Linked DNA regions of Methylibium petroleiphilum PM1. The protein of the gene in region 2 interacts with the protein of the main gene of each other region in a pairwise test. Links are inferred from orthologs where the notes say so. Each region holds a gene or a part of one and is shown on either strand. Other genes may lie near its edges. The genes, in order: gyrB and gyrA.

Region 1 (13,053 bases), 2.4 Mb from region 2 along the record:
GCCGCCATCCTGACCAGCGAGAAGTTCAAGGGCGTGCGCCTGAACTTCGACCCCGGCACGCTGCGCATCGCCTCCAGCAACGCCGAGCAGGAAGAGGCCAAGGAAGAGCTCGAGATCGACTACGGCGGCGACGCCATCGAGATCGGCTTCAACGTCACCTACCTGATGGACGTGCTGGCCAACATGGGCCAAGAGATGGTCACCTTGTCGCTGCAGGATTCCAACAGCTCGGCTCTCGTCACCGTGCCCGAGCAAGGCGGCTTCAAGTACGTGGTGATGCCGATGCGGATCTAGCCCGCAACCCAGCCGACACCAGCACAGCGGGCCGCGAGCCCGCTGCAGCGTTTTTGAAGGGGCCGGTCCACCGGCCCCGTGATGGAAAAGAGCCCCCATGAGCGACCCCAAGACCCCGCAACACGACGCCCAGAGCGGCGTCACGCAGCAACCCGTGCCGTCGGCGGAAGGCCATGCCATCTCCGTGGGTTCGGACGCGTCGGTGGCCTATGGAGAGGGCTCCATCCAGATCCTGGAAGGCCTGGAGGCGGTTCGCAAGCGGCCCGGCATGTACATCGGCGACACGTCCGACGGCACCGGCCTGCACCACCTCGTGTTCGAGGTGGTCGACAACTCCATCGACGAAGCCCTGGCCGGCCACTGCGACGACATCGTGGTGACCATCCACTCCGACAACTCCATCAGCGTCACCGACAACGGCCGCGGCATCCCCACCGGCGTGAAGATGGACGACAAGCACGAGCCCAAGCGCAGTGCCGCGGAGATCGCGCTGACCGAGCTGCACGCTGGCGGCAAGTTCAACCAGAACAGCTACAAGGTCTCGGGCGGGCTGCACGGCGTGGGTGTGAGTTGCGTCAACGCGCTCTCGAAGTGGTTGCGCCTCACCGTACGCCGCGAAGGCAAGGTGCACCTCATGGAGTTCCGGCGCGGATTCCCGCAGGACCGTGTGCTGGAGATGCGCAACGGCTTCGAGGTCTCGCCGATGGCCATCGTGGGCGACACCGAGAAGCGCGGCACCGAAGTGCACTTCCTGCCCGACGAAGAGATCTTCACCAACATCGACTTCCACTACGACGTGCTCGCCAAGCGCCTGCGCGAACTGAGCTTCCTGAACAACGGCGTGAAGATCCGCCTGGTCGACGAGCGCAACGCCAAGGAAGACAACTTCGCCTACGCCGGCGGCGTGAAGGGGTTCGTGGAGTTCATCAACACCGGCAAGAAGGTGCTGCACGGCAACATCTTCCACGCGCTGGGCGACAAGATGAGCGAGTTCAACACCAACATCGGTGTCGAAGTGGCGATGCAGTGGAACGACGGCTACAGCGAACAGGTGCTGTGCTTCACCAACAACATCCCGCAGCGCGACGGCGGTACCCACCTCACCGGCCTGCGCGCGGCCATGACGCGCGTGATCAACAAGTACATCGAGGACAACGAACTCGCCAAGAAGGCCAAGGTCGAGATCGCCGGCGACGACATGCGCGAAGGGCTGGCCTGCGTGGTGAGCGTGAAGGTGCCCGAGCCCAAGTTCAGCAGCCAGACCAAGGACAAGCTGGTGTCCAGCGAAGTGCGCGGCCCGGTGGAAGAGATCGTGGGCAAGCTGCTCACCGACTACCTGCTCGAGAACCCGATCGACGCCAAGATCATCTGCGGCAAGATCGTGGAGGCCGCGCGCGCCCGCGAGGCCGCCCGCAAGGCCCGCGAGATGACGCGCCGCAAGGGCGTACTCGACGGCATGGGCCTGCCCGGCAAGCTGGCCGACTGCCAGGAGAAGGACCCCGCGCTCTGCGAGATCTACATCGTGGAGGGCGACTCCGCCGGCGGCTCCGCCAAGCAGGGCCGCGACCGCAAGTTCCAGGCGATCCTGCCGCTGCGCGGCAAGATCCTGAACGTGGAGCGCGCCCGCTTCGAAAAGCTGCTCACCAGCAACGAGATCCTCACGCTCATCACCGCGCTGGGCACCAGCATCGGCAAGGACGAATACAACCCCGACAAGCTGCGCTACCACCGCATCATCATCATGACCGATGCCGACGTGGACGGCGCCCACATCCGCACGCTGCTGCTCACCTTCTTCTACCGCCAGATGCCCGAGCTGGTGGAGCGCGGCCACATCTACATCGCCCAGCCGCCGCTCTACAAGGTGAAGCTCGGCAAGGAAGAGCAGTACCTGAAGGACGGCCACGAGCTCGACGCCTACCTGTTGCGCGTGGCGCTGCGCGACGCGCGGCTGGAAACCGGCGTGGGCGGCACCGTGCTGCTGGGCGACGCGCTGGAATCGCTGGCGCGCCAGTACGTGCTGGCCAACAACGTGACCGCCCGCCTGGCCAACTGGATGGACGTGGAGGCGCTGCGCGCCATCGCCGACGGCCTGGTACTCAACCTCGACACCCTGGCCGATGCCGAAACCTCCGCCGCCGCGCTGAAGGCCGCGCTGCACGATGCCGACGTGAGCGCCGAATTCGACGCCCGGCTCGACAAGCACCTGCTCCGCATCAGCCGCCGCCACCACGGCAACACCAAGAGCAGCGTGATCACCGCCGACTTCGTGCACGGCGCCGACTACGAGGCCCTCAGCACCGCCGGCCTCGCCTTCAAGGGCCTGGTGTCCACCGAGGCCGTGGTGAAGAAGGGCGAGGGCGAGAAGCAGAAGGACGCCAAGGTGGCCGACTTCCGCGAGGCCATGGCCTGGCTGATGCAGCAGGCCGAGAACAGCGTGGGCCGCCAGCGCTACAAGGGCCTGGGCGAGATGAACCCCGAGCAGCTCTGGGAAACCACCATGGACCCCACGGTGCGCCGCCTGCTGCGCGTACAGATCGACGACGCCATCGAGGCCGACCGCGTGTTCACCATGCTGATGGGCGACGAGGTGGAACCGCGGCGCGACTTCATCGAGACGAATGCGTTGAGGGCGGCGAACATCGACGTTTGATCCGGGAGCCGGATTGAACGAGATGTACGAAATCAACCAGAACGAAGTCCCCTCTTCGTTCATCGCTCTGTTCATCCCCCGCGGCGCCACGCGCCCCAGCGAGAGCCGCGAGGTCATCGCGGCGCGCTACGAGCTGTGTGAAGACCTGGCGCAGATGCTGACCGAGCACGCGGTGGCCACGCGCGCCTATCTGGGCGTCACCGAGCTCGACGTGCTGGGGCAGCTGCTTCGTGGCCTGCAGACGGCGGATGCGGTCGTCACGCCCGACGAGGCGCACTGGGTGGTGCGCCGGCTGGCGGAGCTGCTGGAGTGGCCGGCGCTCGCGCCCTAGGGACAACGGCTCAGCCGCGGGCCGCGACAATCGGCCGCACCTTCCCACGCGACGCCCTACTTCCCATGCCGGACGACCTGAAGAGGACCCTCTGGGCCACCGCCGACAAGCTGCGCGCCAACATGGACGCGGCCGAGTACAAGCACCTGGTGCTGGGCCTGATCTTCCTGAAGTACATCTCCGACACCTTCCAGGCCCGCCGCACCGAACTGACGGCGCGCTTCGCCGACCCGGCCGACGAATACCACCTCGACGGCGCCACGCCGGCCGACATCGCCGCCGAACTGGAAGACCGCGACTACTACCGCGAGGCCAACGTCTTCTGGGTACCGGAAGCGGCCCGCTGGGAAGCCATCCGTTCTGCGGCCAAGCAGCCCGACATCGGCAAGCGCATCGACGATGCCCTGAGCCTCATCGAAGCCGAGAACCCCAAGCTCAAGGGCATCCTCGACAAGCGCTTCGCGCGCGCGCAGCTGCCCGACGGCAAGCTGGGCGAACTGGTGGACCTGGTCTCCACCATCGGCTTCGGCGAGAGCGCCGCCACTGCGCGCGACGTGCTGGGCCAGGTGTACGAATACTTCCTCGGCATGTTCGCCAGCGCCGAAGGCAAGCGCGGCGGTCAGTTCTACACGCCGCGCAGCATCGTCAAGACACTGGTCGCCGTGCTGGCGCCGCACCACGGCAAGGTGTACGACCCGTGCTGCGGCAGCGGCGGCATGTTCGTGCAGAGCGAAGAGTTCATCCTCAGCCACGGCGGCAAGCTGGGCGACGTGGCCATCTTCGGCCAGGAGGCCAACCCCACCACTTGGCGGCTCGCGGCAATGAACCTCGCGATCCGCGGCATCGACTTCAACCTCGGCCGCGAGCCGGCCGACACCTTCACCAAGAACCAGTTTCCCGACCTGCGCGCCGACTTCATCCTGGCCAACCCGCCGTTCAACATCAGCGACTGGTGGCACGCGAGCCTGACGGGTGACGCTCGTTGGCACTACGGCGACCCGCCGCAAGGCAATGCCAACTACGCCTGGCTGCAGCACATGCTGCACCACCTGAAGCCCGGCGGCCGCGCCGGCATCGTGCTGGCCAACGGCAGCATGAGCAGCAGCCAGAACAACGAAGGCCAGATCCGCGCCGCGACGGTGGAGGCCGACGTGGTGGAGGTGATGATCGCGCTGCCGGGCCAGCTGTTCTTCAACACGCAGATCCCGGCGTGCCTGTGGTTCCTGGTGAAGGACAAGCGGCAGCGCCGAGGCGAGGTGCTGTTCATCGACGCGCGCAAGCTGGCCACGATGATCAGCCGCGTGCAGTGCGAGCTGAAGGACGAGGTGATCGAGCGGATCGCCGGGACCGTGGCCGCGTGGCGCGCATCACCCCCTCTCCCGCTGGCGGGAGGGGGTCGGGGTGAGGGTGCTTCGAGCTACGCCGACATCCCCGGCTACTGCCGCAGCGTGAAGCTCGCCGAGATCGCCGAGCACGGGCATGTGCTGACGCCGGGGCGCTATGTGGGCGCGGAAGCGGTGGACGATGATGGCGAGAGCTTCGAGGCCAAGATGCAGGCGCTGACCGAGAAGCTCGGGGAGCAGATGGCGAAGGGGGCGGAGCTGGATGCGGTGATTCGGCAGAAGCTGGGTGGGCTCGGGTATGAGTTCTGAATGGCCCTTGATCTCGATCGAAGAGATCAAGGCCCCCGGAGCGGGAAGCATTGCAATCGGCCCATTCGGCTCGCGGATGAAGAGCGATTGCTACGTGGATGCCGGGGTTCGTGTTGTCCGCGGCACCAACTTGACTGGCGGCCGATCGTTCTCGGGTGAGTTTGTATTCATCACGCCAGAGAAGGCTGTAGAACTCAATTCGGCGAACCTGTCGCCGAATGACTTGGTCTTCCCTCATCGTGGCGCTATTGGCGAAGTTGGCATCGTCCCGGAAGACGGCGAGAGGTACGTTCTGTCCTCAAGCCTGATGAAGCTGACATGCGATGTGGCCCGTGCACACCCGGACTTCGTCTACTACTTTTTCAAGTCTGCGATTGGGCGCTTCGAACTTCTCAAGAACTCATCGCAGGTCGGCACGCCGGGTATTGGCCAGCCACTGACATCACTCAAACAAATCAAGCTGAGGCTGCCGCCAGTCGGCGAGCAGGTAGCGATTGCGGCCGCTCTGCGTGCTCTCGACGACCGCATCGCCCTCCTGCGCGACACCAACGCCACCCTCGAAGCGATCGCGCAGGCGCTGTTCAAGTCGTGGTTCGTCGACTTCGATCCCGTTCGCGCCAAGAGCCAAGGCCTCGCCCCGGCCGGCATGGACGAAGCCACGGCGGCCCTGTTTCCAGAGGGGGTCGAGGAGTCTGCTTTGGGGCCAGTGCCCAGGGGGTGGCGCGCTGCAACGTTGGCAGAAACCTTCGAGATCAATCCCTCGCGCAGCCTTCCGAAGGATTCAGAGGCGAAGTACCTCGAGATGGCCGGTGTGCCGACCACGGGCCATTGCGCCGAGTCGATCGCGGTGCGTGCCTTCGGGTCCGGCACCAAGTTTCGGAACGGCGACACGCTGCTGGCGCGCATCACGCCCTGCCTCGAAAACGGCAAGACGGCGTTCGTCGATTTCCTCGTGGAAGATGAGATCGGCTGGGGATCGACAGAGTTCATCGTGCTGCGGCCTAAGGCGCCGCTGCCCGATTACTTCGCCTATCTGCTGTGCAGACACGCACCGTTTCGCGAGTTTGCCGAGCGCAGCATGTCAGGGACGAGTGGACGTCAGCGGGTGCAGAACGATGTGCTCGCGACCTATCGGATTGCCGTGCCGCCATCAGCAGTTGCAGAAGCTTTCGGCGCGCTGATCAATCCACTGCGGCACGCGATCACGAGCAACCATGCGAGGGGAGCAACCCTTGGCGCGCTGCGTGATGCGCTGTTGCCTCGTCTGATCTCCGGCCAACTCCGCCTGCCTGACGCTGTGGCGCTGGCCGCCTGAGCTCTTGCCGCCATCGGGCACACTTCCGGCACTTCAGAAAGCTGCTCCCACCATGGCCACCTTGTCCACCGTGCCACGCATCCACTACCTGCGGGTGCAGAACTTCCGCGCTTTGCGGAACATCGAGTTGAAGAACATCACGCCATTGACAGTGCTGCTGGGACCCAATGGCAGCGGCAAGACTACGCTGTTCGACGTTTTCAACTTTCTGTCTGAGTGCTTCCAGGGTGGCCTGCGGCAGGCCTGGGACAAGCGAGGCCGTGCGAAGGAACTGAAGACCCGTGGCGCGGACGGACCTGTGGTTATCGAGATCAAGTACCGCGAAAGCAAGGCGACGCCCTTGATCACCTACCACCTATCGATCGACGAAGGCCCCAAGGGCCCGGTGGTGGCTGAAGAGTGGTTGGCCTGGACCCGCGGCACTCAAGGCCGACCTTGGCGCTTCCTGGACTACAGACTCGGCAAGGGGGTGGTAGTAGGTGGCGAGTTACCCGACGAAAAGGACGAGCGGCTCGACGTGCCGCTGCGCAGCGCCGAACTGCTGGCGGTGAACACTCTGGGTCAGATCGCGCAGCACCCCCGCGTGGCGGCATTGCGCGATTTCATCACCGACTGGTACGTGTCCTACCTGTCTGTGGACAACACTCGAACTCAGCCCGAGGCCGGGCCGATGGAGCAGTTGTCGAAGACCGGCGACAACCTGCCCAATGTCATCCAGTATCTTCAGGAGACCCACCCGGAGCAGTTGCAGAGCATCACTGAGGTGCTGCGGCGGCGCATTCCGCGGCTGGAGCGCATCGACGCGACGCCCATGCCGGACGGCCGGCTGCTGCTGGAAGTGAAAGATGCGCCGTTCGACAAGCCGGTGTTGTCGAAGTTTGCATCCGACGGCACGCTCAAGATGCTGGCCTACCTGACTGTTCTGTACGACCCCGAGCCACCGCGCTTCATCGGCATCGAGGAGCCCGAGAACTTTCTGCACCCGCGGCTGCTGCCTGAACTGGGCGAGGAATGCCGCCATGCGTCCGAACGCACACAGTTGCTGGTGACTACGCATTCGCCCTTCTTCCTGAACAGCTGCAGGCCCGATGAAGTACGCATCCTGTTCCGAGACGAACAGGGTCACACGCAGGTTCGTACTGCAGCTGACATCGAGGGCATCCCGGAGTTCGTGGCGGCTGGCGCTTCGCTCGGTCACCTGTGGATCGAAGGCCAGTTCGGCATGAGTGACCCTTTGCGCAACCAGGGGGCGCCTTGGACGATAGAAGGGGCGCGGCGTGGCCATTGAGGTGCTGCACGTGTTGGTGGAGGAGCCGTCTATGGAGGTGGCGCTGCAGCACCTGCTTCCGCGCCTGTTGCGCGAGGGCATTCGCGCTGAATTGCGCCAATTCCAGTGCAAGAGCGAGTTGTTGAAGCAACTGCCGCAACGTCTGGCCGGCTATGCGCAGTGGCTACCAGACACGGCGGTGGTGCTGGTGCTGGTCGACAGGGACGACGAAGATTGCCTCGCTTTGAAGGCCCAGCTTGATGCCATGGCCCGAGCCGTCGGCCTGGTGCCGCGCAGCGATGCCACGCCAAAGGGGCGCTTCCAGGTGATCAACCGCATTGCAATCGAAGAACTCGAGGCGTGGTTCTTTGGCGACTGGCCTGCTGTTTGCGCGGCCTACCCCAAGATGCCCGACACGCTGCCGCGAAGAGCGGGCTTCCGTGACCCTGACGCAATTGCCGGTGGTACCTGGGAGGCTCTTGAACGCGAGTTGCAACGCAAGGGCTATTTCAAGCAGGGACTGCGCAAGCTGGAGTTGGCTCGCGAGGTGGCCTCAAGAATGGACCCGGCGCGCAACCGCTCTACCAGCTTCGGGTACCTGCGTACGGCCTTGGCGCAGCTTTGATTGGTGCGTGGCATTTGGCTCATCGCGCGCAAGGCGAGGGCGTAGCAGACAGCTTAGCAATCAGGGTTGGCGCCGGTCCGTTTCCGGAAACACTTTTTAAATCAAAGACTTGGTGCTTAGCTTGTTAAGCACTTTCGCTAAGCGCTCAAGGCTCTTGCTGGCCAGAAAGCGAAAAGCCCAGGTGAACCCACCGCGGCTGCAGCGCCAACCAGGAACCCCGATCCACTTGGCGCGGCAATGTACGGGCGCTGCTGCGGCAGCCCCCCGCAAGCTTGCTTTCGCAGGCTTTCCATAAATTAAAGAACGCTTTACTATGAAAGCCTGCTGCTCAAGCAAGCTTTCATACGATGCGCACCGCCGGCACCTACGTCACCACCACCACGCTGGGCGAGGCGGTGCAGGCGTTCGTGCCCCATCCGCTGCCGCCGGCCGACCCGCCGCTGGCTGCTGAGGGCTACGCAGCAGCCAGCCGCCGCGCCGAGATGGCGCTGGCTCGGCTGGGCGGCGTGGCCGGCCTGGTGCCTTCGGTCGACTGGCTGCTCTACAGCGCCATCCGCAAGGAGGCGCTGCTCACCTCGCAGATCGAGGGCACCCAGGCCACGCTGACCGACCTGTTCGACGACGAGGCCGGCCAGGTGCTGGCCAACACTGCCGATGTCGAGGAGGTGACCAACTACCTGCGTGCCTTCCGCCTCGTGCGCGACAACCTGCGCAGCGAGGCCGGCCTGCCGATTTCGGTGCGCTTGCTGTGCGACGCCCACAGGCTGCTGCTCGACGGCGCACGCGGCGCTGGCAAGCAGCCGGGAGAACTCCGACGCTCGCAGAACTGGATCGGCGGCGCTCGGCCGGGCCGTGCGGCCTTCGTGCCGCCGCCACCGGACCAGGTTCCGGGACTGCTGGCCGACCTGGAGCGCTTCATCCATGACCCGGAGCCTGCGCTGCCACCCCTCGTGCGCGTGGCCCTGGTGCACGTGCAGTTCGAGACCATCCACCCGTTCCTCGACGGCAACGGGCGCATCGGACGGCTGCTGATTGCCGCCTTGTTGGAGCAGTGGGGCCTGCTGCCCGAGCCGCTGGTCTACCTGAGCGGCTACCTCAAGCAGCACCAGGCCGAGTACTACCGGCGGCTGTCGGCCGTGCGCACCGAGGGCGACTGGGAGGGCTGGGTCGGCTTCTTCCTCGATGGCGTGGAGACCGCGGCAACAGACGCCGAGCGCGGCATCGTCGCGATGGCGAGCCTGATCAACGCTGACCGCAAGCACCTGCTGGCTGCGCCCCGCGTGGGCGCGGTGGCGCTGCGCCTGTTCGAGTTGCTGCCGCTGATGCCGCGGTTCACCATCGAACAGGTGCGGCAGAAGTTGGACACCACCTTCCCCACGGCCACGGCGGCGGTGAAGCTGCTGCACGACCTGGGGATGCTGAGCGAGCTGACCGGCCAGAAGAAGAACCGCCTGTTCAGCTACGCTGCCTATGTCGAACTGCTGGCAGGGAGCCCATGACGGAGGACCAGCTCGAACAAGAGTGCCTGGCGTGGCTGGCCGACGTGGGCTGGCAACACCGCTATGGGCCGGACATCGCGCCCGATGGCGACGCCCCCGAGCGCGACAGCTACCGCCAAGTGCTGCTGCTCGGGCGCTTGCGCTCCGCAGTGGCCGCGCTGAACCCGACCGTGCCCGCGGCGGCGCGCGAGGATGCCATCCGCCAGGTGCTGGATCTCGGCACCCCGGTGCTGTTGGCCGCCAACCGACACTTTCACCGGCTGCTGGTGGGCGGCGTGCCGGTGCAGTACCAACAAGACGGCGAAACGCGCGGCGACTTTGTGCGTTTGGTGGACTGGTCCGACCCGTCGCGCAACGAGTGGCTGGCCGTCAACCAGTTCTCCGTGACCGGGCCACACCACACGCGCCGGCCCGACATCGTGCTGTTCGTCAACGGCCTGCCGCTGGTGCTGATCGAGCTGAAGAACCCGGCGGACCTGAACGCCGACGTGTGGAAGGCCTTCCACCAGATCCAGACCTACAAGGCGCAGATCCCGGACATCTTCCAGACCAACGAGGTGCTGGTGGTGTCCGACGGCAGCGAGGCGCTGCTCGGCTCGCTCTCGGCCGACAGCGAGCGCTTCATGGCCTGGCGCACGATCGACGGCAACACGCTCGACCCGCTGGGCAAGTTCCATGAGCTGCAGACGCTGGTGCGTGGCGCGCTGGCGCCGGCCTATCTGCTCGACTACCTGCGCTACTTCGTGCTCTTCGAGGACGACGGCCAACTCGCCAAGAAGATCGCCGGCTATCACCAGTTCCACGCGGTGCGCGCGGCCATTGCGCAGGTGGTGACCGCGTCGCGCCCGAACAGCGATGCGCGTTTGCGTGGCAAGGGCGGCGTGGTCTGGCACACCCAGGGCAGCGGCAAGAGCATCACGATGACCTGCTTCGCAGCGCGCGTGATGCAGGAGCCGGCGATGGAGAACCCGACCATCGTCGTCATCACCGACCGTAACGACCTGGACGGCCAGCTCTTCGGCGTGTTCAGCCTGGCGCAGGATCTATTGCGCGAGCAGCCGGTGCAGGCGAACACCCGGCAGGAACTGCGCGCGCTGCTCGGCAACCGCCCGAGCGGCGGCATCGTGTTCGCCACCATCCAGAAGTTCATGCCGGGCGAAGACGAGGACACGTTCCCGCTGCTCTCCGATCGCCACAACATCGTCGTGATGGCCGACGAGGCGCACCGCACGCAGTACGGCTTCGAGGCCAAGCTGAAGACGCCGAAGTCGGCGCTCAAGGCATCGAGCGAGCTGACCACGGGCAATGGCCAGCCACCCGCGCACCGGGCCGAGTTCGCGCCGAGCGCGAAGTACCAAGTGGGATACGCCCAGCACCTGCGCGATGCGCTGCCCAACGCCACCTTCGTGGCCTTCACCGGCACGCCGGTGTCGGGCGAAGACCGCGACACGCGGGCGGTGTTCGGCGACTACATCAGCGTCTACGACATGCAGCAGGCCAAGGAAGATGGCGCCACGGTGGCCATCTACTACGAGAGCCGGCTCGCCAAGCTGGGCCTCAAGGCCGACGAGATGGCCACCATCGACGACGAGGTCGACGAGCTGGCCGAAGACGAGGAAGAGAGCCAGCAGGCCAAGCTCAAGAGCCGCTGGGCGGCGCTGGAGAAGGTGGTCGGTGCCGCGCCGCGCGTCGCCCAGGTGGCGGCGGATCTGGTGGCGCACTTCGAGGAGCGCAACAAGGCGCAGACCGGCAAGGCCATGGTGGTGGCCATGAGCCGCGAGATCTGCGTGCATGTCTACGACGAGATCGTCAAGCTGCGACCCGACTGGCACAGCCCCGACCCCGAGCAAGGCACGATCAAGATCGTGATGACGGGCTCGGCCAGCGACAAGGCACTGCTGCGGCCCCACATCTACAGCGCCCAGGTAAAAAAGCGGCTGGAGAAGCGCTTCAAGAACCCGGCCGACCCGCTGCGCATGGTCATCGTGCGCGACATGTGGCTCACGGGCTTCGACGCGCCCTGCGTGCACACGCTCTACGTCGACAAGCCGATGAAGGGCCACAACCTCATGCAGGCGATTGCGCGCGTGAACCGCGTGTTCAAGGACAAGCAGGGCGGCCTGGTGGTGGACTACATCGGCATCGCCAACGAGTTGAAGTCGGCGTTGAAGGAGTACACCGCAGCACAGGGCCGCGGCCGGCCGACGGTGGACGCGCACGAGGCGTATAGCGTGTTGGCCGAGAAGCTCGACGCGCTGCGAGGCATGCTGGCGGGAACGAACGGGCACGGCTTCGACTACAGCGGGTTCCTCACTGGGGGTCACAAGACACTGGCCGGCGCCGCCAACTTCGTGCTTGGGATCAAGGAAGGCAAGAAGCGCTTCGCCGACTTGGCGCTGGCGATGAGCAAAGCCTTCACGCTCTGCTGCACGCTCGACGAAGCCAAGGCCGTGCGCGAGGAGGTGGCCTTCTTCCAGGCCGTGAAGGTGATCCTGACCAAGCGGGACATCAGCGCGCAGAAGAAGATGGACGAGCAACGTGAACTGGCCATCCGGCAGATCATCAGCGCGGCCGTGGTCTCGGAGGAGGTGGTCGACATCTTCGACGCCGTGGGGCTGGACAAGCCCAACATCGGCATCCTGGACGACGCCTTCCTGGCCGAGGTTCGCAACCTGCCAGAGCGCAACCTCGCGGTGGAATTGCTGGAGCGGCTGCTCGAAGGCGAGATCAAGTCACGCTTCGCCGGCAACGTGGTCCAGAACAAGAAGTTCTCGGACATGCTGGCCGACGTGGTGCAGCGCTACCAAAACCGGTCCATCGAAGCTGCTCAGGTGATGGAAGAGCTGGTGCAGATGGCCAAGAAGTTTCGCGCGGCTGCGGCGCGCGGGGAGCAGCTTGGCCTCACCGAAGACGAAGTGCGCTTCTATGACGCGCTGGCCAACAACGAATCCGCCGTTCGAGAGCTGAACGATGAGACGCTGAAGAAGATCGCCCATGAGCTGGCCGAGAACTTGCGCAAGAACCTCACGGTCGATTGGTCCGCGAGAGAAAGCGTCCAGGCCAAGCTGCGACTGATGGTCAAGCGCATCCTGCGCAAGTACAAGTACCCACCGGATCAGCAGGACGCTGCGGTGGAGCTTGTGCTGCAGCAGGCCAAGGCGTTGGGAGAAGCGTGGGCATGACAGCGCGCGCGCTCGGAGATCCGACTCCGCGCCAGAATCAAGCCGCGCTCTTGCCGAGGTCAGGCCCGCTCCGGCCGCCTCCCTGAAGCGCCCTCGGAGGTGAAGATGGCCGCAGACCTGCCGACCGACGGCGCCCCCAATCGCCGCCACCAGATGTTCCCGGTGCTGAGCGACACCGAGATCGCGCGCATCAGCCGCTTCGGCAGCGTGTGCCGCTATGCGCGCGGCGAGCGGT
Region 2 (6,507 bases):
GTTGAACATGGGGCGGCAATCAGTGGACGTCGAGCGGGTACGTGCCCAACAGCTTGAAGAAGGAGCAGGCCGCGCGCAATTCGGCCAGCGCCGCGGCGACGGCCGGCTCGTCGGGGTGGCCCTGCAGGTCGATGTAGAAGTAGTACTCCCACTGATCGGCGCTGCGGGCGGGGCGCGACTCGAAGCGCGTCATCGACACGCCGTGCTGCTTCAGCGGCACCAGCATGTCGTGCACCGCACCGGGCCGGTTGTTGACCGACACCACGAGGCTGGTGCAGTCGTGGCCGGAGGCCTTGGGCTGCGGGTGCCGATCGGGGTGCGTGACGATCACGAAGCGGGTGCGGTTGTGCGGGTCATCCTGGATGGCCGGCGCGACGACGTGCAGTCCGAACTCGCTGCCGGCACGTTCGCTCGCCACGGCGGCGAGGCCGGGGTCGAGCGAAGCCAACCGGGCCCCCTCGGCATTGCTGGCAACCGGCCGACGCTCGACATCGGGCAGGTGGTAGCTGAGCCAGCCGTGGCATTGCGCGAGCGCCTGGGGATGCGCGCACACGGCCTGGATGCCCGCCAGCGAATTGGTCTGGCGCAGCAGGTTGTGGCGCACGAACAGGCTGGTCTCGCCGATCAGGAACAGCGGCGTCGTCAGCAGCAGGTCCAGCGACCGCGCCACCACGCCCTCGGTCGAGTTTTCGACGGGGACAACGCCGAAGTCGGCCGCGGCTGCGGTCGTGGTACGGAACACCTCATCGATGCTGGCGCAGGGCACGCGCACGATCGAGCTGCCGAAGTAGCCCAGGGCCGCGAGTTCGCTGAAGGTGCCGGCCGGGCCAAGGTAGGCCACGCGCGTCGGCGTCTCTAGGGCGCGGCAGGCCGACATGATCTCCCGCCAGATCGGTGCCACGCTGTCTGCCTGCAGCGGGCCGGGATTCGAGGCTTTCAGGCCGTCGATCACCTGGGCCTCGCGCTCGGGGCGGAACACCACCGAGCCTTCGCGCTTTTTGATGCCGCCTACTTCTTGCGCTAGCGACGCACGGCGGTTCAGCAGGGCCAGCAACTCGCGGTCGACGGCGTCGATCTGCTGGCGCAAGCCCAGCAGCGCGGGGTCGAGGGGGGAGGCAGCGGAATCAGCCATGGCGTTGCGCAAATTCTCGCATGTAGGTCACCAGTGCCTGCACTCCAGCCAGCGGCATGGCGTTGTAGATCGAGGCCCGCAGGCCGCCCACGCTCTTGTGCCCCTTGAGCTGCAGCAGGCGGTGCTCCTCGGCGCCCGCCAGGAACGGGGCATACAGCCGGTCGTCGGGCAGGAAGAAGGGGACGTTCATGCGCGAGCGGGCCTCGCGCGCGACGCGGTTGGTGTAGAAGGCCGAGCCATCGATTGCGTCGTACAGCAGCGTCGCTTTTTCGATGTTGCGCTGCTCGAGCGCCGCCACGCCACCCTGGGCCGCCATCCACTCGAATACCAGGCCGGCAATGTAGATGGAGTACGTCGGCGGCGTGTTGTACATCGAGCCGTTCGCGGCAACGACGGCGTAGTCGAAGGCGCTGGGGCAGAAGGGGAGCGCATGGCCGAGCAGGTCCTCGCGCACGAACACCAACGTCAGGCCGGAGGGGCCGATGTTCTTCTGCGCACCGGCGTAGGCGAGTCCGACGCGTGTCCACTCGATGGGCCGCGAGCCGATGTGCGAGGAGCAGTCCATCACGAGCGGTGCGTCGCACCCGAGCGCCCGCAGGTCGGGCAGTTCGTGCATCTCCACGCCGTTGATGGTCTCGTTGCTGCACACGTGCACGTAGCTCGCGTTCGCGCTGAGCCGCCAGGTCGCGGGAGCGGGCAGGGTGGTGTGGTTGGCGGCACCGTCGGCCGCGTTGCTCGCGACGATGTGCGCCTCGCCATAGCGCAGCGCCTCCTGCCGGGTCTTGATCGACCACAGGCCGGTCACCACGTGGTCGGTCACGCCGCCGCGGGACAGGTTCATCGGCACGATCGCGTTCTCGGCGATCGCACCGCCCTGCATGAAGAGGATCTTGAACTCGGCCGGAACGGCGAGCAGCTCGCGCAGCCGCAACTCGGTGCGCGCGAAGATCTCGTCGAACTCGCGGCCGCGGTGGCTCATCTCCATGACGCCCATGCCGCTGCCCCGCCAGTCGAGCATCTCGGCGGCCGCCTGGGCCAGGACCGGCTCCGGCAGCGTGGCCGGCCCGGCGGAAAAGTTGTAGGCGCGTGTCACGGCCGGTCAGGGCTTGTCGGCGGACGGGGCGCCCAGCTTCTTCGGCGCAGACGGCTTGAGGCCGCTGCCGGCCGGCGCGCTCGCGCCACCGCCGACCGGTGCGGGCGAGACGCCGAGGATCTTCGCCATCGTGGCCTGCAGCGCCTTGGCCTTCGTCTCGACGGTCGGCTGGACGCCGGCAAGCAGCTTCTGGCCCAGCGCCTGCTCGATCGGCGGCTGCGTCTGCTGCAGCTTCTTGAACACCGGCGATTCGTAGAAGCCGACGACCTGGCGCAGTTCGTCCTCGGTGTATTTCTCTTCCACCGCCGCCAGCATCTGGCTCTGGGCCAGCTCCTGGGCCCGCTTGCGTACCACCGGCGTGAGCTCGTCGGCGTACTTGCGCGCCTCGTCCTGCAGCTGCTTCGCCACGGCATCGCGCTTGTCGGCCGGCACCTTGCTGCGCAATACCGGTTCGGCCGCACCCAGCAACTGCCGAGCCGGTGCCTCGACGATGCTGCGCGCCGCGGCGTCCAGCGAATCCTGCTGCAGTGCCACCCAGCGCCTCGCGAGGTCGCGTTTCGCCGGGCTGCCGGCGGCGGGCGCCGCCGAGGCCGCCGCGGCAGGCGCGACGGCGCCCTGGGCCAGGGCGCTGCCAGCGCCAACGTTCAGCAAGAGTGCGAGGGCGGTCGCCAGGGGAGGCAGTTTCCTCATGGCGCCGGCGTCTCTTCGGTATCGCCGGCATCGCTGCCAGCGTCGTTCTCGACGATGCGCTGCAGGCCACCGAGCTGCGAACCGTCGTCGAGGGAGATCAACGTGACGCCCTGGGTCGCGCGGCCGAGTTCGCGAATCTCGCTCACGCGCGTGCGGACCAGCACACCCCGGTCGGTGATCAGCATGATCTCGTCCTCCGGACGCACCAGCGTCGCGGCGACGACGCGGCCGTTGCGCTCGGTCTGCTGGATCGCGATCATGCCCTTGGTGCCGCGGCCGTGCCGGGTGTACTCGGTGATCGAGGTGCGCTTGCCGTAGCCGTTCTCGGTGGCGGTGAGCACGCTCTGCGACTCGTCCTCGGCCACCAGCATCGCGATGACGTTCTGGCCGGGTTCGAGCGCCATGCCCCGCACGCCGCGCGCGTTGCGGCCCATCGGTCGCACGTCGTCCTCGTCGAAGCGGACTGCCTTGCCTCCGTCGGAGAACAGCATCACATCGTGCTTGCCGTCGGTCAGCGCCGCACCGATGAGGTGGTCGCCTTCGTCCAGGTCGACGGCGATGATGCCGGCCTTGCGCGGGTTGCTGAATTCATCGAGCGCGGTCTTCTTCACTGTGCCGAGCGCGGTGGACATGAAGATGTAGTGATCCGAAGGGAAGGTGCGGAACTCGCCCGTCAGCGGCAGAACCACCGTGATCTTCTCGTTGGGCTGCAACGGGAACATGTTGACGATGGGCTTGCCGCGCGCTGCGCGGCCGCCTTGCGGCACCTCCCAGACCTTGAGCCAGTAGACGCGTCCCCGGTTACTGAAGCACAGCATCCAGTCGTGTGTGTTGGCGATGAAGAGCTGCTCGATCCAGTCGTCGTCCTTGGTCTGCGTGGCCTGCTTGCCGCGCCCGCCGCGGCGCTGCGCGCGGTATTCGGCCAGCGGCTGGCTCTTCACGTAACCGGTGTGGCTCAGCGTGACCACCATGTCGGTCGGCGTGATCAGATCCTCGGTGCCGAGCTCCTGCACGTTGTGCTCGATCACGCTGCGGCGTGCGCCCAGCTTGGTCTGGCCGAACTCCTGCTTCACCGCCACCAGTTCCTCGCCGATGATGGTGGTCACGCGCTCGGGCTTGGACAGGATGTCGAGCAGGTCGGCGATGTGCGCCATCACCTCCTTGTATTCGCCGATGATCTTGTCCTGCTCCAGGCCGGTGAGACGCTGCAGGCGCATCTGCAGGATCTCCTGGGCTTGATCGTCGGACAGCCGGTACAGCCCGTCGGCCTGCATGCCGTATACCGCCGGCAGTCCTTCAGGACGGAACGCGTCGCGGCCGCCCGGGGTGTCGGACGCCGCGCGGACGAGCATCTCGCGCACCAGCGACGAATCCCAGCTCTTGTCCATCAGTCCCTGCTTGGCCAGCGGCGGCGTGGGCGAGTTCTTGATGATCTCGATGAACTCGTCGATGTTCGCCAGCGCGACCGCCAGGCCCTCGAGCACGTGGCCGCGTTCGCGTGCCTTGCGCAGCTCGAACACGGTACGCCGCGTGACCACCTCGCGGCGGTGTTCGAGGAACACCTCCACCAGATCGCGCAGGTTGCACAGCTTGGGCTGGCCGTCCACCAGCGCCACCATGTTGATGCCGAAGCTGTCCTGCAGCTGGGTCTGCTTGTACAGGTTGTTCAGCACCACTTCGGGCACTTCACCGCGCTTGAGCTCGATGACGACCCGCATGCCCGACTTGTCGGACTCGTCCTGGATGTGGCTGATGCCCTCCAGCTTCTTCTCGTGGACGAGCTCGGCCATGCGCTCGAGCAGCGTCTTCTTGTTCACCTGGTAGGGGATTTCGTCGACGATGATCGACTGACGCGCGCCCTTGTCGATATCCTCGAAGTGGCACTTGGCGCGCATCACCACCTTGCCGCGGCCGGTGCGGTAGCCCTCGCGCACGCCATTGAGGCCGTAGATGATGCCGGCAGTCGGGAAGTCCGGCGCCGGGATGATCTCCATCAGTTCGTCGATCGAGGCCTCGGGGTTCTTCAGCAGGTGCAGGCAGGCATCGACCGTCTCGTTCAGGTTGTGAGGCGGGATGTTGGTGGCCATGCCCACCGCGATGCCGGCCGAGCCGTTGACCAGCAGGTTCGGCAGGCGGGTCGGCATCACCAGCGGTTCCTTCTCGGAACCGTCGTAGTTGGGGCCGAAATCGACCGTGCCCTTGTCCAGATCGGCCAGCATCTCGTGGGCGATCTTGGACAGCCGGATCTCGGTGTAGCGCATCGCCGCCGCGTTGTCGCCGTCGACCGAGCCGAAGTTGCCCTGGCCGTCGACCAGCATGTGGCGCAGCGAGAAGTCCTGCGCCATGCGCACGATGGTGTCGTAGACCGCGGTGTCGCCGTGCGGGTGGTACTTACCGATCACGTCGCCGACGATGCGCGCCGACTTCTTGTACGGGCGGTTCCAGTCGTTGTTCAACTCGTGCATCGCGAACAGCACGCGCCGGTGCACCGGCTTCAGGCCGTCGCGTGCATCCGGCAGGGCTCGACCGACGATCACGCTCATCGCGTAGTCGAGGTAGGAGCGCCGCATCTCCTCTTCGAGGCTGATCGGCAGGGTTTCCTTGGCGAACTGGGTCATGCGAGATCGGGAGGTGGTCCGCGGTGAGGGGCCGCGGGGCTTGCATCGGGCGCGGGGCCGGACGCAAGGGGTAGCGGGAAGTCGACGATTCTAGTTGCCGCTCGCTGTCGCAGCAGCGCAACAGCGGCCACGGGTGCGGCACGGGAGCTGGCCGAAACCTTGTCGCTGCAAAGCCATATGGCACAATGATTTGTCGGTCCTAAAGTGCTCTTTTCATAGGGCACTTGATAGTTTCGCTCGATATATCCGCATGGACGTCTGCCGTTTAACGGCCTACCGAGAGAGGAAAGTCATGAATAAATTGAACAAGGTGGCAATGCTCTTCGCGACTGCCGCGATCGCCACCTCCGCTTCCACCGCGTTCGCCCAGACGGTCGACAACTGGAAGAACGTGGACGGGAACGTCTGGAAGAACGGCACCAACGAACTCTGCTGGCGCGACAATTTCTGGACCCCCGCGACCGCCGACGAGCGCTGCGACGGCGCGCCGCCGAAGGCCCCGCCGCCGGCTCCTGTTGCCGCCGCCCCCGCTCCTGCGCCCGTGGCCCCGCCGGCCCCGGCGCCTGCTCCGGCTGTCGTGCCGGTGCCGGTCAGCGAGAAGGTGACCTACGCCGCCGACGCGTTCTTCGACTTCGACAAGGCGACCCTGAAGCCCGAGGCCAAGAGCAAGCTCGACGACCTGGCCAGCAAGATCGCCGGTCTGAACCTGGAAGTCGTGATCGCCGTCGGCCACACCGACTCGGTCGGTTCCGACGCCTACAACCAGAAGCTGTCGCTGCGTCGTTCGGAGGCCGTCAAGGCTTATCTCGAGTCGAAGGGCATCGAGAAGAACCGCATCTACACCGAAGGCAAGGGCGAGAAGCAACCGGTGGCAGACAACAAGACCGCCGATGGCCGCGCGAAGAATCGCCGCACGGAAATCGAAGTGGTCGGTACGCGTACCAAGAAGTAAGCTGGCCTGGTCCGCTTCGAAA

What was found.
Region 1: the proteins of gyrA (region 2) and gyrB interact in binary tests that used the Escherichia coli proteins (3 or more experiments, as listed by UniProt). The link is inferred for Methylibium petroleiphilum PM1 from one-to-one orthologs.

The regions. Positions count from the first base shown.
Region 1 is NC_008825.1:2,637-15,689, forward strand. What follows is about bases 1-3,169. They hold gyrB (DNA topoisomerase (ATP-hydrolyzing) subunit B), read left to right. Parts: upstream 1-391; coding sequence 392-2,947; downstream 2,948-3,169. Other genes in these bases: dnaN (DNA polymerase III subunit beta), read left to right, coding at 1-294; MPE_RS00020 (hypothetical protein), read left to right, coding at 2,970-3,169. Also shown: more of MPE_RS00020, read left to right, coding at 3,170-3,278; MPE_RS00025 (class I SAM-dependent DNA methyltransferase), read left to right, coding at 3,344-4,930; MPE_RS00030 (restriction endonuclease subunit S), read left to right, coding at 5,007-6,245; MPE_RS00035 (AAA family ATPase), read left to right, coding at 6,298-7,533; MPE_RS00040 (DUF4276 family protein), read left to right, coding at 7,523-8,137; MPE_RS00045 (Fic family protein), read left to right, coding at 8,485-9,636; MPE_RS00050 (type I restriction endonuclease subunit R), read left to right, coding at 9,633-12,818; MPE_RS00055 (FAD-dependent oxidoreductase), read left to right, coding at 12,924-13,053. UniProt on the Escherichia coli protein: DNA gyrase negatively supercoils closed circular double-stranded DNA in an ATP-dependent manner to maintain chromosomes in an underwound state.
Region 2 is NC_008825.1:2,394,344-2,400,850, reverse strand. What follows is about bases 2,712-5,872. They hold gyrA (DNA gyrase subunit A), read right to left. Parts: upstream 5,534-5,872; coding sequence 2,912-5,533; downstream 2,712-2,911. Other genes in these bases: ompA (outer membrane protein OmpA), read left to right, coding at 5,826-5,872; MPE_RS11295 (DUF2059 domain-containing protein), read right to left, coding at 2,712-2,915. Also shown: MPE_RS11310 (prephenate dehydrogenase), read right to left, coding at 1-9; pheA (prephenate dehydratase), read right to left, coding at 20-1,132; serC (3-phosphoserine/phosphohydroxythreonine transaminase), read right to left, coding at 1,125-2,225; more of MPE_RS11295, read right to left, coding at 2,232-2,711; more of ompA, read left to right, coding at 5,873-6,485. UniProt on the Escherichia coli protein: A type II topoisomerase that negatively supercoils closed circular double-stranded (ds) DNA in an ATP-dependent manner to maintain chromosomes in an underwound state.